DNA from 3 places in the Paenibacillus sp. J14 genome. Region 1 is predicted to be linked to each of the others. Evidence: riboswitches for the same ligand, from Rfam matches in the RefSeq annotation. Region 1 holds a riboswitch; each other region holds the start of a gene.
What was found. Region 1 has a riboswitch for thiamine pyrophosphate ahead of M891_RS0117270 (thiamine phosphate synthase). Riboswitches for the same ligand answer to the same signal wherever they lie in the genome.
Positions count from the first base shown of each region.

Region 2: it holds a riboswitch for thiamine pyrophosphate, as region 1 does, so the genes downstream of both, M891_RS0109570 (ECF transporter S component) here and M891_RS0117270 (thiamine phosphate synthase) in region 1, are expected to answer to the same signal.
Region 3: it holds a riboswitch for thiamine pyrophosphate, as region 1 does, so the genes downstream of both, M891_RS0118530 (ABC transporter substrate-binding protein) here and M891_RS0117270 (thiamine phosphate synthase) in region 1, are expected to answer to the same signal.

Region 1 covers NZ_JADQ01000050.1:27,020-31,202, reverse strand. The annotation lists gene thiH (2-iminoacetate synthase ThiH) at 1-905, opposite strand, end outside; gene M891_RS0117280 (thiazole synthase) at 909-1,688, opposite strand; gene thiS (sulfur carrier protein ThiS) at 1,693-1,896, opposite strand; gene M891_RS0117270 (thiamine phosphate synthase) at 1,902-2,546, opposite strand; TPP riboswitch at 2,660-2,762, opposite strand; gene M891_RS24715 (FUSC family protein) at 2,979-3,908, shown strand; gene M891_RS24110 (MerR family DNA-binding protein) at 4,089-4,183, shown strand, end outside.
Region 2 covers NZ_JADQ01000019.1:64,909-69,091, reverse strand. The annotation lists gene M891_RS0109575 (ABC transporter ATP-binding protein) at 1-1,498, opposite strand, end outside; gene M891_RS0109570 (ECF transporter S component) at 1,498-2,109, opposite strand; TPP riboswitch at 2,211-2,322, opposite strand; gene asd (archaetidylserine decarboxylase) at 2,504-3,301, shown strand; gene M891_RS0109560 (efflux RND transporter periplasmic adaptor subunit) at 3,362-4,183, opposite strand, start outside.
Region 3 covers NZ_JADQ01000058.1:20,019-24,201, forward strand. The annotation lists gene M891_RS0118515 (sensor domain-containing diguanylate cyclase) at 1-704, opposite strand, end outside; gene M891_RS0118520 (cold-shock protein) at 885-1,106, opposite strand; gene M891_RS0118525 (cold-shock protein) at 1,280-1,480, opposite strand; TPP riboswitch at 1,787-1,899, shown strand; gene M891_RS0118530 (ABC transporter substrate-binding protein) at 2,055-3,122, shown strand; gene M891_RS0118535 (MTH1187 family thiamine-binding protein) at 3,179-3,472, shown strand; gene M891_RS0118540 (ABC transporter permease) at 3,469-4,183, shown strand, end outside.

The sequences.
Region 1 (4,183 bases):
GCAGGCTCCCGGCTGGATAAGGTGATCCCGGCCCGCGGCAGAAAGAGACGGTAGGCGAGCATCACCTGTACCAAAGCCCGATCGGACACCTGGGCATCCGGTTCGTAATCTCCGAGAAAAGGGCGGAAGCGCGGAATCGATAAGCTGATCTCACAACCTGGATACTTGGTTTGCAAATAATCTGCGTGCATGGCGGCAAAGAAGGCTTCCTGTCTCCAATCGTACAAGCCAAGTAATGCCCCGATATTCACGGCCCGGTAACCTGCAGCACATCCGCGTTCCGGGGCATCCAGCCGATTTCGATAATTGCGCTTGGGGCCTTTGATATGGAGCTTGGCATAGGTTTCCCGGTGGTAGACCTCTTGGAATACCGTCAGGCTGTCTACGCCTGCCGCAGCTAGCTCCTGATATTCGGAGACAGACAGCGGGTTCACCTCAATGCCGATGGATGAAAAATAATTGCGCAGCACCTTCACGCAGTCTCTTAAGTATTCGACCGGGGAATCTTTGCGGGATTCACCGGTTAACAGCAGGATATGACGGATCCCGGTTGCCGCAATCGCTTCAGCTTCCCGTTCGACCTCTTGCATGTCTAATTTTTTTCGCGGAAAATCATAGATCGAACTAAAGCTGCAATACTCACAGTGGTTCACACAATAATCGGACACATACATCGGGGTAAACAATTGGATTACGTTCCCGAACTGGCTTTGGGTGATCTGCTGTGCCCGTTGGGCCATCTCCTCCAAATGTCGATCAGCCGCTGGTGACAGCAAGGCTAGCAGATCCTCCGCATCAAGCTTAGGCCTGCTAAGCGCCCGCCTTACATCTGCATCGCTGTAACCTTGAAGCCGCTGTGGAAAGGGGAAGCCTTCCCAGGATTGGATTTTGTCATAGAAGCTCATCCCTTAGGCCTCCACTTCATCCAGAAATCCGGTTAGCGGGGAAGAGGCTACCGCGTTTTGCTCCACCGGTCCCAGCCCGGCCAGATGGGCTAATCTGCCGGCTATAACGGCTGCGCGGAACGCTTCAGCCATGCCCAGCGGATCGCGGGCGGTTGCAATCGCCGTATTTAAGAGGACAGCCGCTGCGCCCATTTCCATCGCTTCCGCTGCCTCTGACGGCTTGCCGATCCCGGCGTCTACGATCACCGGCAGGCCTGATTCCTCGATCAGGATCTGAATCAATTCCTTCGTCCGCAGGCCGCGGTTGCTGCCAATCGGTGAACCGAGCGGCATGACGGCAGCGGCTCCAGCATCCCTTAACCGGAGCGCGGCCGATAGATCCGGGCTCATATAAGGAAGGACTACGAAGCCTTCTGCGGCCAGTACCTCGGTTGCTTTAATGGTTTCCACGTTGTCTGGCAGCAGATAACGTTGATCCTGAATGACCTCCAGTTTAATCCAATTGCCCATATCCGCCGCTCTGGCCAGCCTTGCGATGCGGATTGCTTCTTCTGCGTTGCGGGCACCGGAAGTGTTCGGCAGCAGCGTCATATGTGGAGGAATATGATGCAGCAGATTTTCCTCCTCCCAATCGGGATTCACTCTTCTTAAAGCGACCGTGATGACTTCTGCTCCCGAACGTTCGATCACTTCGGGAATTAAGGTGTTGCGGTTATATTTGCCAGTACCGATAAAGAGACGGCTGGACAAAGCCTTGCCGCCAATATGGAATAAGTCCTGCATAGGATCAACCTCCCCCAACAAAATGGACTAGCTCAATACGATCCCCATCCGATAACGGGGTCACGTCATAGTCTTCCTTTCGTACAACTGTACCGTTTAGTTCAACCAACAGCTTTCGGTCCTTCCATGGGGGCTCTGCTAATAAATCGGCCAGTGTGAAACAGCTTTCGTTGATCGTCGTCTCTTTCCCATTCAAACGAACCAGCACGGGGTTCACCTCCTTTCCAGCCAAGATGCCTGCATTGCCTTGCGATATGCTTGGGCCTCTTCCGCCGGGTCTGGTGCATGGAACAGGCTTGTCATGACGGCAACCCCTTGGGCGCCGCAGCGGATGACCTCTCCCGCATGGTCCGGACGGATGCCTCCTATGGCGATCACCGGAACCGGGCAAGCTTGAGCCGTTGCAGACAGGGCTGCCAGCCCCCGACCGGGAAGGCCGGGTTTGCTGGACGTATCGTATACATGACCGAACAGGCAATAATCCGCTCCATCTGCGGCGGCTTGCATCGCTTCTTTCGCCGAATGAACCGACCTGCCCAAGCGCATCCCAGTGGCTAACGGACGAGCGGCATCCACTGGAAGACTGTGGCCGGCTAAGTGGACATTCATGGCCCGAGCAGCCAAGGCGACGTCCAGCCGATCGTTCACGACAATTTGGGACAGCGGAATGCCGGCTTCCAGCATCTGTTGAATGACCTCCAGCTGACCTTTCGCCGTGAGCTGCTTATCCCGTACATGGATGTAATCCAGGTAGGGAAGGGCGCTGAGGGACACCCTAAGCAGTTCGGAAACGTGGATAGGAGAGATGGAGATCAGATGCAGTTCGGGTGTGTTCAGCATTATTTTTTGGCTCGTCATATTCATCCCCTCTGAGGTTCGATATGCAATGCAAAAAAGCCCCCTCCGCAAGGAGGGGGCTAGTTCAGCAACAGAAGGAATAAGCCTAAATAGACTTATGTTCTGGTTCATACATGCTTTACGCTCCACTTCCCTACGCAGGTCTTAACCCGTTCAGGTTCAAAGGGTCCGAATCTTGCGATTCATCTCAGCCTTGCGGCTCCCCTAGTGTCGATCGATATCCATTTGTCATGTTTACTATACACGGGGATCCAAATAATTACAACCGTTGAATTGGAATGGGTTATGCTGGCTGCTTTACCTCGTTTCCAAGAAAATTTCATGAAAATGTCACGATTTATCGCAAAAATAGCTGGTTTGTGATGTTTAATGAAATTGAAGCGAAACAAAAACATCCTCTATAATACGGTCGGAGTTTGATTGGGGGGAGTGATGAGATTGAAATGGACGATTGGTTTACGCAATCTCAAGACGGGGCTAGCCATCTGTTTGTGTGTGATCGTTGCAGCGTTATTGCGCCTGGAATATCCTTTTTACGCTGCGATCGCCACGATCATTTCCATGGAAAATTCAGTTGCCAACTCCTTTACGGCCGGGAAACATCGGACGATGGGGACGTTTGTTGGGGCGATTGTGGGTGCAGGCTTCGCCATGATTGAACCTGGGAACGCCATATATTGTGCGTTAGGGGTCATCGTCGTAATCTATGTCTGCAATCTGTTGAATTGGAATAAGTCGATATCCATCGGCTGTATCGTTTTTTTAGCCATTATGTTAAATCTTCAGCCGGGGGAAAGTCCGATTTTTTATGGGATTAACCGGATCACGGACACCTTGGTTGGGATTGCTGTTGCGGTGATCGTCAATTTGGTCGTCTTTCCTCCAAAACATGAGGCGGATTTGGAAAAGGCGCGTAAATCTGTCGCCAAGCGAATGGCTGACTTATATGGGCAGATTACTTCGTGTCGGGAAGCCGTCGATTTGAAGAGTTTTCGTGCGGAGCTAGCTTGTCTGGAGAAATATTATCAGCTCTGCAAAGAGGAATTCCATCTGACTCGGGATCTCAGTGAATCGATGGAGCACATCGGCAAAGAAATTGAATCCTATCGCCACATCTATGAGCATTTGGTGATTTTGCAACAGCTGCTTGCCGAGCATCGACAATTGCTGGTCGAGGCTGATCTTGAACGGAGTGATTCCGTTGAGGCAGGAACCCGCAACGCAGAACAGCAGTACAGAATAGAAATCGTCTATGAGTACCACGCGGATTGGATTTACGCCGAGCTGCAGAAGATGGGCTTGCCGCTTCCGATTAAAGAGCGAGGACGTTTCCAGACGAAGGCGGAGCTTAAAATATCGTAGAAAAGGGATGTCCCAAGAGCCGTGAAGGGCTAGTGGGCATCCTTATTTTTATGCAAAATAGTGTCCTGACTCAAGATCAGCGATCAGCCCGGGTTGCACCGGTTTCCAGCCGAGAAGCTCCCGCGTCGCTGGGCTTGCTTGCGCTGTGTTGTACAAGCTTGTGATGTCGAGCGCTTGAGGATGATTAAGAAATTCCAATCTATCGGCTGTTCGCTGGCTGAATTGAAGGATGTGCTGCAGGAGCACGATGCCCATACGAGCACGAACGAACAAAC
Region 2 (4,183 bases), on a different contig from region 1:
CTACCCGCGAGGTCAACTGTTGGCTCGTCAACCGTCCGTCCCGGACCTCCCAATACTGGGTGGCCACCTGCTCTGCGATCCGCTCTTCATGGGTAACCATGAGGATCGCCGTCCCGCGTCGACGTAACGCCTCGCATAACTGCAGAATGGCAAACGTGTTCGCAGCATCCTGACCGAAGGTCGGCTCATCTAGCAGCAACACCTGTTGTTCGCGCACGGCCGCCGCAGCCACACTAAGGCGCCGCTTCTGCCCCAGCGACAGCTGGTAAGGATGCCGCATCTCCAAGCCGGTTAGACCAAACTGCTCTAGATACTCCGTCACCCGACCGTTCAGCGTTCTGGCGTCAAGTCCATCCTCCCTCAGCGAGAAGGTGACTTCGTCCACCACCCGATCGGCGACAAACTGAAACTCCGGATTCTGGAACACAAATCCGATCTCACGAGCGGCCGACTCCAACCGTCGTCTGCGGTCACGTCGGCTAAGCTTCCCAGTCTCGATCCGTTTTCCCTGCAGTGTAAATGCCCCCTCAGACGGCAGCAAACCGATCAGACTGAGCAGCAACGAGCTCTTCCCTGCACCGTTTGGCCCAGTGATCGCAATCCAATCCCCGGGATACACGGCGGCTTGCCCGACTTCAATCACCGGCCGCCCATGCCGGAACCCGTGAAAGTCAGTCAACTCCACGGCGGCAGGCCCATCCAATTGCCGGCTACCTCCCACCGGCTCCAATAACCTGCGGCCGGCTTCTGTGGCAAAATACGCTTCCCATACGCCGGGATACCAGATCCCAAATTCAATAAGCTCGGAATGATACGTATCAAACACGACGTCCGGTGCCCCCTCGCCCAACACCTTCCCATCCGGTCCAAACAACACGACGCGGTCAACCAGACCTAGCGCCGTCAACTCCTCGATCCGGTGCTCCACGATAATGAGGGTGCGGCCCTCAGCCACCTTAGCGATCGCTTGCCAAATTTGCTCTCGGCCCTGCGGATCGAGCAATGCCGAAGGCTCATCCAGCAGCAGCACCTCCGGATCGCCCAGCAGCACGGAGGCAAGCGCCAACCGTTGCTTCATCCCTTGGGATAGCGAATCGATCGGCACATGGAGCTCAGGCAGGTCAAGGCCCACCTTCGCCAATGCAGCCTGCATCCGCGCGGGCATATCCGGCTTCGGCACGCCCAAATTTTCTAAGGCGAACGCCAACTCCTCATCCACGTAAGGCATACAAAACTGCGTATCCGGATCCTGGAACAAAAATCGCCATGACGCGGGAAGCTGTTGTGCGGACGTGCGCATCGGAATCTCAACTAGGTCTGGAATGATGCCGCTCAGCACCTGGAGCAGCGTCGATTTGCCGCATCCGCTGGGACCCAGCAGCAGCACATGCTCCCCACGCCGCACCGAGAAATCCAAATCCTTAAACACAAACCGATCCTCTCCCGGGAACTTGAGCCGCAGCTCCCGGATCTCAGCTGCCGTCGTTTCTTTGCTCATCAGTCATTCAACGCCGCATAATCTTTGGGATCAACGGGTCGCAGCAATGTCGTAACCCCTGTTGCCTCTACGGCCTTCACGACGGCATAAGCGAAGTACCCGCAGATCAGCGCCGAGCTGACGGCCCGCATCGCATATTTGGCAGTCAAGAGCCACGGCTCGTAATCCTGCACATAGCCGTAGAAGAAATCTGGGAGAACCGAACCTACGGCAGCCCCAATCCCAGCCAACGCAGCAACGGAGCCGGAAAATTTCCGGTACCGGAACGCGGCGAACACCAGCTCCGCCCCTAAACCTTGCAGCACACTGTAAAGAACCAACTGGACGCCCCACTCGCTCCCGAACAAAATTTCCACATGGGCAGCAGCGATCTCCGCGATTAACGCCACCCCCGGTTTGCGAATCAACAAGAACACCAGCGTTGCAGCCAGGAACCACATCCCGTACACCAGTTCATCGGCCTGGAAGAACAGGGGGGAGAACAAATTGTACACCGAACTCCAAAAGTGATACACCACACCTAGCACCAGCGAGACCAACACCGTTACCAGCACATCACTGAGCTTGAGACCACGCCCCGTTCTTTTTTGAACAACCTCTGACATCTTCATCTCTCCTCCTGATCATTTGATTTAAATCCTCGCATCGTAAAAAAAACCGCCTGAATAGCTCAGACGGTGGTCAGGTCACGGGGACGCACGAAGGCACAAAAAGTCCCGGACGATCGATTCTCTACGCTGGCATTATCCAGATCAGATTAACGGTCCGCGGCGCAATATGCCGCTATCTCAGCCTGATTCGCTCAAGCCCCCGTATCCCTATGCGATTGATATAAACATACACCAACCCCGCCCAGGCATCAAGCCTAAATTTGTACAAATCTGTAAACTGGGGGTTACCAATCCGTTATTGATTTCGGTCTGATTCTGTGTCAAGATAAGCGGAAGTGGCAACGAATTCATCAATACCCATGCAGCATTACTGGACAGACTAGGAGGATGCGATTTGGCCGCGACATGGATGAAATGGATGACGGAGCTTTCCTCCCGGAAATGGTTATCCCGGTTGATAGGCAAGTTCTCTCATTCGGGGGTTAGCCGAGCAATGATCCCTTTATTCGCAAAATCGTATGGCATTCCGCTGCATGAAGCGGAGAAGGAGCTTCGGGAATACCGCACGTTAAACGAATTCTTCACCCGCAAGCTAAAGCCGGGCATGCGCCCGCTGCACGCGGAGCCGGGAGTGATGATTAGTCCGGTGGACGCGCTGATTACGTTTATGGGCGAGGTGCAATCCGGCACGATCCTGAACGTGAAAGGACAGGATTATTCCTTGGAAGCGCTGCTGGCCGGCTCTCCCCGCGTCGAATTGTACAAACACGGATACGCCTTTGTTCTGTATCTGAGTCCTACCGATTATCACCGGATTCACGCGCCCGTGACGGGCAAAAAGCTGGAAAGTGAGCACATCCAAGGCCGGGTCTACCCGGTGAATGATTTTGGCATGCGCCATATGAAGAAGGTGTTATGCCGAAACGAACGCTTGATCACTTACATCTCCCATGAGTATGGGGAAATCGCTCTTGTGAAGGTCGGCGCGATGAACGTGAGCAGTATCCAGTATACCGATCCTTCGGCAAAATCCTGGGAGCAAGGCGACGACCTCGCTTATTTCGAGTTTGGATCCACCGTCGTCCTGCTCACCCAGAACGGCACCTTTACCCCCTGGCCTGAACTTGCCCCCGGACAGAAGGTACGGATGGGTGAAGCGCTGGGCCGCTTTAACTCCGCAAACCCAAGCTAATTAAACAAGACCATGCATCGCCGGCTTCGGCCGGCTCTTCCCATCTCCTGCACTGTATTGCTAGTTCAGCTCATACCGGACGCGGGTGCCGTCCATGATCAGCCCTGTGCTGCCTACGATGACCTCGGACTGCTCGAAGATCTCACCGCTGACAGCTGTTGCGTATTCGTTCGAACCTTCCGTCTCGACTCGGGTTAGTTTTGCGTAATATGCATTACCAAGCGGGCCTTGTTCCGCAGAGATCGTGTATAGGAACGCCCCCTGGCTGTCATGATGAACGGCTTCATTGGGGACGAGCAACAGTTGGTCGCCCTTCGATTTGCGCAGGCTCACTTTGACGCGTTCACCGCCTAGGAGACCGGATTCTTCTTCCTTCAGTGATATCGTGATCCGGGTGTTCGCGGCCGAGACTTGGTCGCTGTCGCCAGGCCCAAGCTGGTCATCGCCGATCGAATCCCCCCCTCCATCGTACGCCTCTTCGATCGTGGTAACGGTGCCGGTAAGCTGTCGGGCATCGTCGTCTACAAGCGTGATCGAATCAAGTTCTTCACCGGACCGGATCAGGATCGCAAGCTCGTCCGGCACCATCAACCAGATCTGATAGCCCTGGGACGTATCGGATAGGCTGACGTCGGGAACCCCCGCTGAGGCGATCCCCTCTTCAGCACCTACCGTCATGACGATGCCATCCACCGGAGCGATCAGCTCCCGACCCGCTTGGATCTCCTCCTGCAGCTTGGTGATGCGCCGCTTCTGATCTTCCATATCAAACTGCATGCTCTTCAGCGCTGAGGACGCATGATGCACGGCTTCCTCATCCCCTTCCCGGAGCGCCTGCTTCAAATCGTACTCCAGTTGTTCCAGCGACAACTGCATCTTCTT
Region 3 (4,183 bases), on a different contig from region 1:
GCTAACATTGCCACAGACAGCCACAAGTGCAGCACCGACTGCCTCTTTACTCTCACCCTTAACACTAACAATGCGTACATATTAAGAGCCCATAGGATCGGGCCAATCATTGAATTTTTGAGTTGCCATAAATCATTATTATAAAAAAGACCCGGCAGCCTCTGAACAGCAAGCATTGAAGCTTTATATGAAAAAAATACAAGGAACAAGGTAAGGACAATGCCTGCCGTGCCAGATCGAACGATCTGCTTCTTCGACTTTAAGGGAGCAGACCACTTTCGACCTACAAAAGCATATCCCCAGATCCCCAGGGTAATTCCCACATGCCACATCACCCACACCCATCCCGCCGTTTGCTCCTTAATCGCTTCAACATCCGCGATGTTGATGAAGAGACTCGGAAAGGTCAAGACGTACAAGAGTGACATGAAACAACCGAACAAATAAGTGCAGAAGATAACTAGCAAAGCCGGTAGACCGGAAGCTCGGTACTGACTATACATGGTAATGGCGGTTAACAAATTGCCAAAAATAATGCAGCCAACAATGGCCGATAAATATTGATCTTTATGTGGAAGTTCAATCATTCCAAACGGTAATGTAATCAACGACACGACGGTAATGAAAACTGAGAGGATGATCGCCCACTTTCGCTGCCTTGGGCTGTAGGGGATGTCAAGTGCCACTTTATACTTTACGCGCATCAACGCCCTCCTGCTTGTCGAAACATGTCATAATTAAACATATTCGATTTTAGATAGGGATGCAATCCTTTTCTTAGGTAGCTCCTCACTTTAGCAAAGGGCATAAAAAAGCCGCATTCGCGAAAGGCGAACACGGCTGCGTTTGCTTAGGTCACTGGTCCCATGAAAGGGTACAAACGCCTAAGCCTTCTTGGCCGACGATCTTTGATCGGAGCTTGGATTGCTCAGTTGAGGGAGCATGCGCATCCCCATGACCATCTCGGACGAGCAGAGCGGACATACGGGGCTATAATCAAAGGTGAAATTGTCCCGCATCCACCCGTTGCAGTCATCGCTAGTGCAGGTCCATACCGGCGTATTTTCCTCAGGAATTTCTTCTAACGTCTTTTTACGGTAGTTCATAAAATTCCCCTCCTCTTCAAGGTGAACGTTCCAACCAGGTGCATTGATGATTTTGTTGTAGTGTTATATGTATCATCAGAAGCGGACTTCTGAAGAATTAACCTCATTAATGATCTTTGCGAAGAAAAACTGCCCTTAATGCGAGCACGCATTAAGAGCAGTTTCTAACTAGCTTACAGTTTTACAACGTTCTCGGCTTGAGGGCCGCGGTTGCCTTGAACCACGTTGAATTGTACGCGTTGGCCTTCGTCGAGGGTTTTGAAGCCTTCGCCAGTGATCGCGCTGAAATGAACGAATACGTCATTTCCGCCTTCCACTTCGATGAAGCCAAAACCTTTCTCAGCGTTAAACCATTTTACTGTTCCAGTTTCCATGGGAGAATACCTCCTGTTTAAGATTAACATGATTCATTTTTTTAACAGAAGTCGTTCAAATAAAGGCTGACCCTTATTGAACATGCACCACTTGTATAAAAAAAATTCACACATTGAAAAAAGTTCCAGTTTTAAAAAAGTGACACCCTTTTCAATGCGTGAATGATATCTTCTTTCAAAAACATGATTTGATCTCATTATAGCCTTTTGCCAGATAAAAAGCAAATCCCCTGTTTTTTCAAGCCTACCGGAAAGACTGGACAAATCTAACTACTGAAAACTATAATGACAGATGTAATCTGCAGTCATATTGTTCAGGGGTGCTGGAATTGGCCGGCTGAGAGTGTATCCCTCCAAGATACTGACCCTTCAACCTGATCTGGATAATGCCAGCGTAGGGAGCCATACCATGGTGATGAACTTATTTTACATGTCATTTCCATTGCCTATCGCGTCCCGGATCCGGGACGTTTTTTTGTATCCGGAAGTTGGAAGTTACGCTTAAGGACGCACATCCAGGGTTATACCAAGAACAAGCTGCGGAAATTTACACCAACGAAGGAGAGTCGGAGTCGTGAAAGTTCAAGTACGTACCGCACTGGCCATATTTCTTGGTTGCTTGCTGCTGGTATTGTCCGCCTGCGGCGGAGCGAATGGGAATCGTGCCGGGACAGCGGAAGGCGGAAACCAAGGCGGACAAAATACCGAAGCCGCCGCACCCAATCAAGCCTCTAATGCAGAGCTGCAACATGTGAAAGTCGTGCTCGACTGGAGCCCTAACACGAACCATACCGGGCTTTACGTCGCCAAGGATCAAGGCTATTTCGCCGAGGAAGGACTGCATGTGGACATCCTCCTGCCTGGTTCCGGCGGCGCCGAAGCGATGGTGGCCGCAGGAGAGGTGCCGTTTGGCGTCAGCGTGCAAGAGAACGTGACGCAAAGCCGAATCCAAGGCGTCCCGCTCGTCTCGATTGCCGCGATCATTCAGCACAATACGTCCGGCTTCGCTGCCCCTGTCGAGAAGAACATCAAGTCGCCGCGGGACTTCGAGGGCAAAGCCTACGGCGGCTGGGGTTCACCGGTGGAACAAGCGGTGATCCAATCGATCATGGATCTGCAAGGCGCTGATGTCAACAAGGTGAAGTTCATTAACATCGGGGATGCCGATTATTTTACAGCGGTAAAACGGGATATTGATTTTGCCTGGATTTTCTACGCCTGGACGGGTGTTGAGGCCGAGCTGCGAGGCGAGCCGCTGGACATGTTGTATGTCAAAGATTTCTCCGAGAAGCTGGACTACTACACACCAGTACTCGTGACGAACGAGAAGACAATCCAGGATAACCCTGAGCTCGTAAAAGCTTTTATGCGGGCTGTGACGAAAGGTTATCAGTATGCGATTGACCATCCAGAGGAAGCGGCGCAAATCCTGCTGAAAGCTGTACCGGAGCTCGACAAAGACCTGGTGGTGGCCAGTCAAAAATGGCTCAGCCCGAAATACAAGGACGATGCTCCGCGCTGGGGCGAGCAGAAGAAAGAAGTGTGGCAAAACTACTCCGATTGGATGTTTGAACGCAAGCTCCTGGAGAAACCGCTTGATGTGGATGCCGCTTTTACCAACGAGTTTTTGCCAAGCGAATAACTACCTTTAATAATTCTTTAATGCCAAAACTCCTATTCGAAAGGATGAACTTACCCATGCCAAACGCGTTATTAAGCATTCAAATCATTCCGAAAACGCCTAACGGTGAAGACGTCATTCCCTATGTAGACCGAGCCATTGAAGTTATTCAAGCTTCCGGCGTCAAATATCAGGTGAATCCCCTGGAGACGACCATGGAGGGGGATCTCGACGAGCTGCTGACCATCGTGAAGAAAATGAATGAAGCCGTCATTGAATTCGGCAGCACGGGCATCATTTCGCAAATTAAAATTTCCTACAATCCCGAAGGCGTCAGCATGGATAAGCTGATCGAAAAATATCGGCCATGAATCTCCGCAGCCTTTGGCACAGCATATGGCCGCCCCTCGTGGCGGTCATCTTGTTTTTACTGATCTGGCAAGGCGCGACCGCCTGGTTCCACATCGAGAAATGGATTCTCCCCAGCCCGGTAGATATCGGTCGTGAAGCAGCTGCCGGTGCGGCCAGCTTGGGGGAACATACTTTAGCAACGCTGCGGCTGATGCTGATCGGTTTTGCCATCGGGACGCTTGTCGGCCTGCTGACGGCGTTTGTTCTGCATTATGTCCCGTTTCTGAAGGCATCGCTGTATCCGCTCATCATCTTAAGTCAAAACGTGCCCACCATTGCGTTGGCGCCACTGCTGATGATCTGGTTCGGCTTTGGCATCCTGCCGAAGATTATCGTCATTACGCTCGTCTGCTTCTTCCCTGTCGCCGTGGCAGCCATGGACGGACTTAACCGCACGGACCGGGCGATGCTTGATTATATGCGAATGATTGGTGCATCCAAGGCGGATATTTTCCGCAAGCTGGAGGTGCCCTATGCGATCCCCTCGATCATGTCCGGGGTGAAAATCGCCGCAACTTACAGCGTGATGGGGGCGGTCATTGCCGAATGGATTGGCGCAGACAAAGGCATTGGCTACTATATGATGCTGCAGAAGGCATCGTTCCGCACGGATAAGATCTTTGTCGCCATCGCCATCATCGTGGCCATCAGCCTGGCGATGTTCGCCTGTG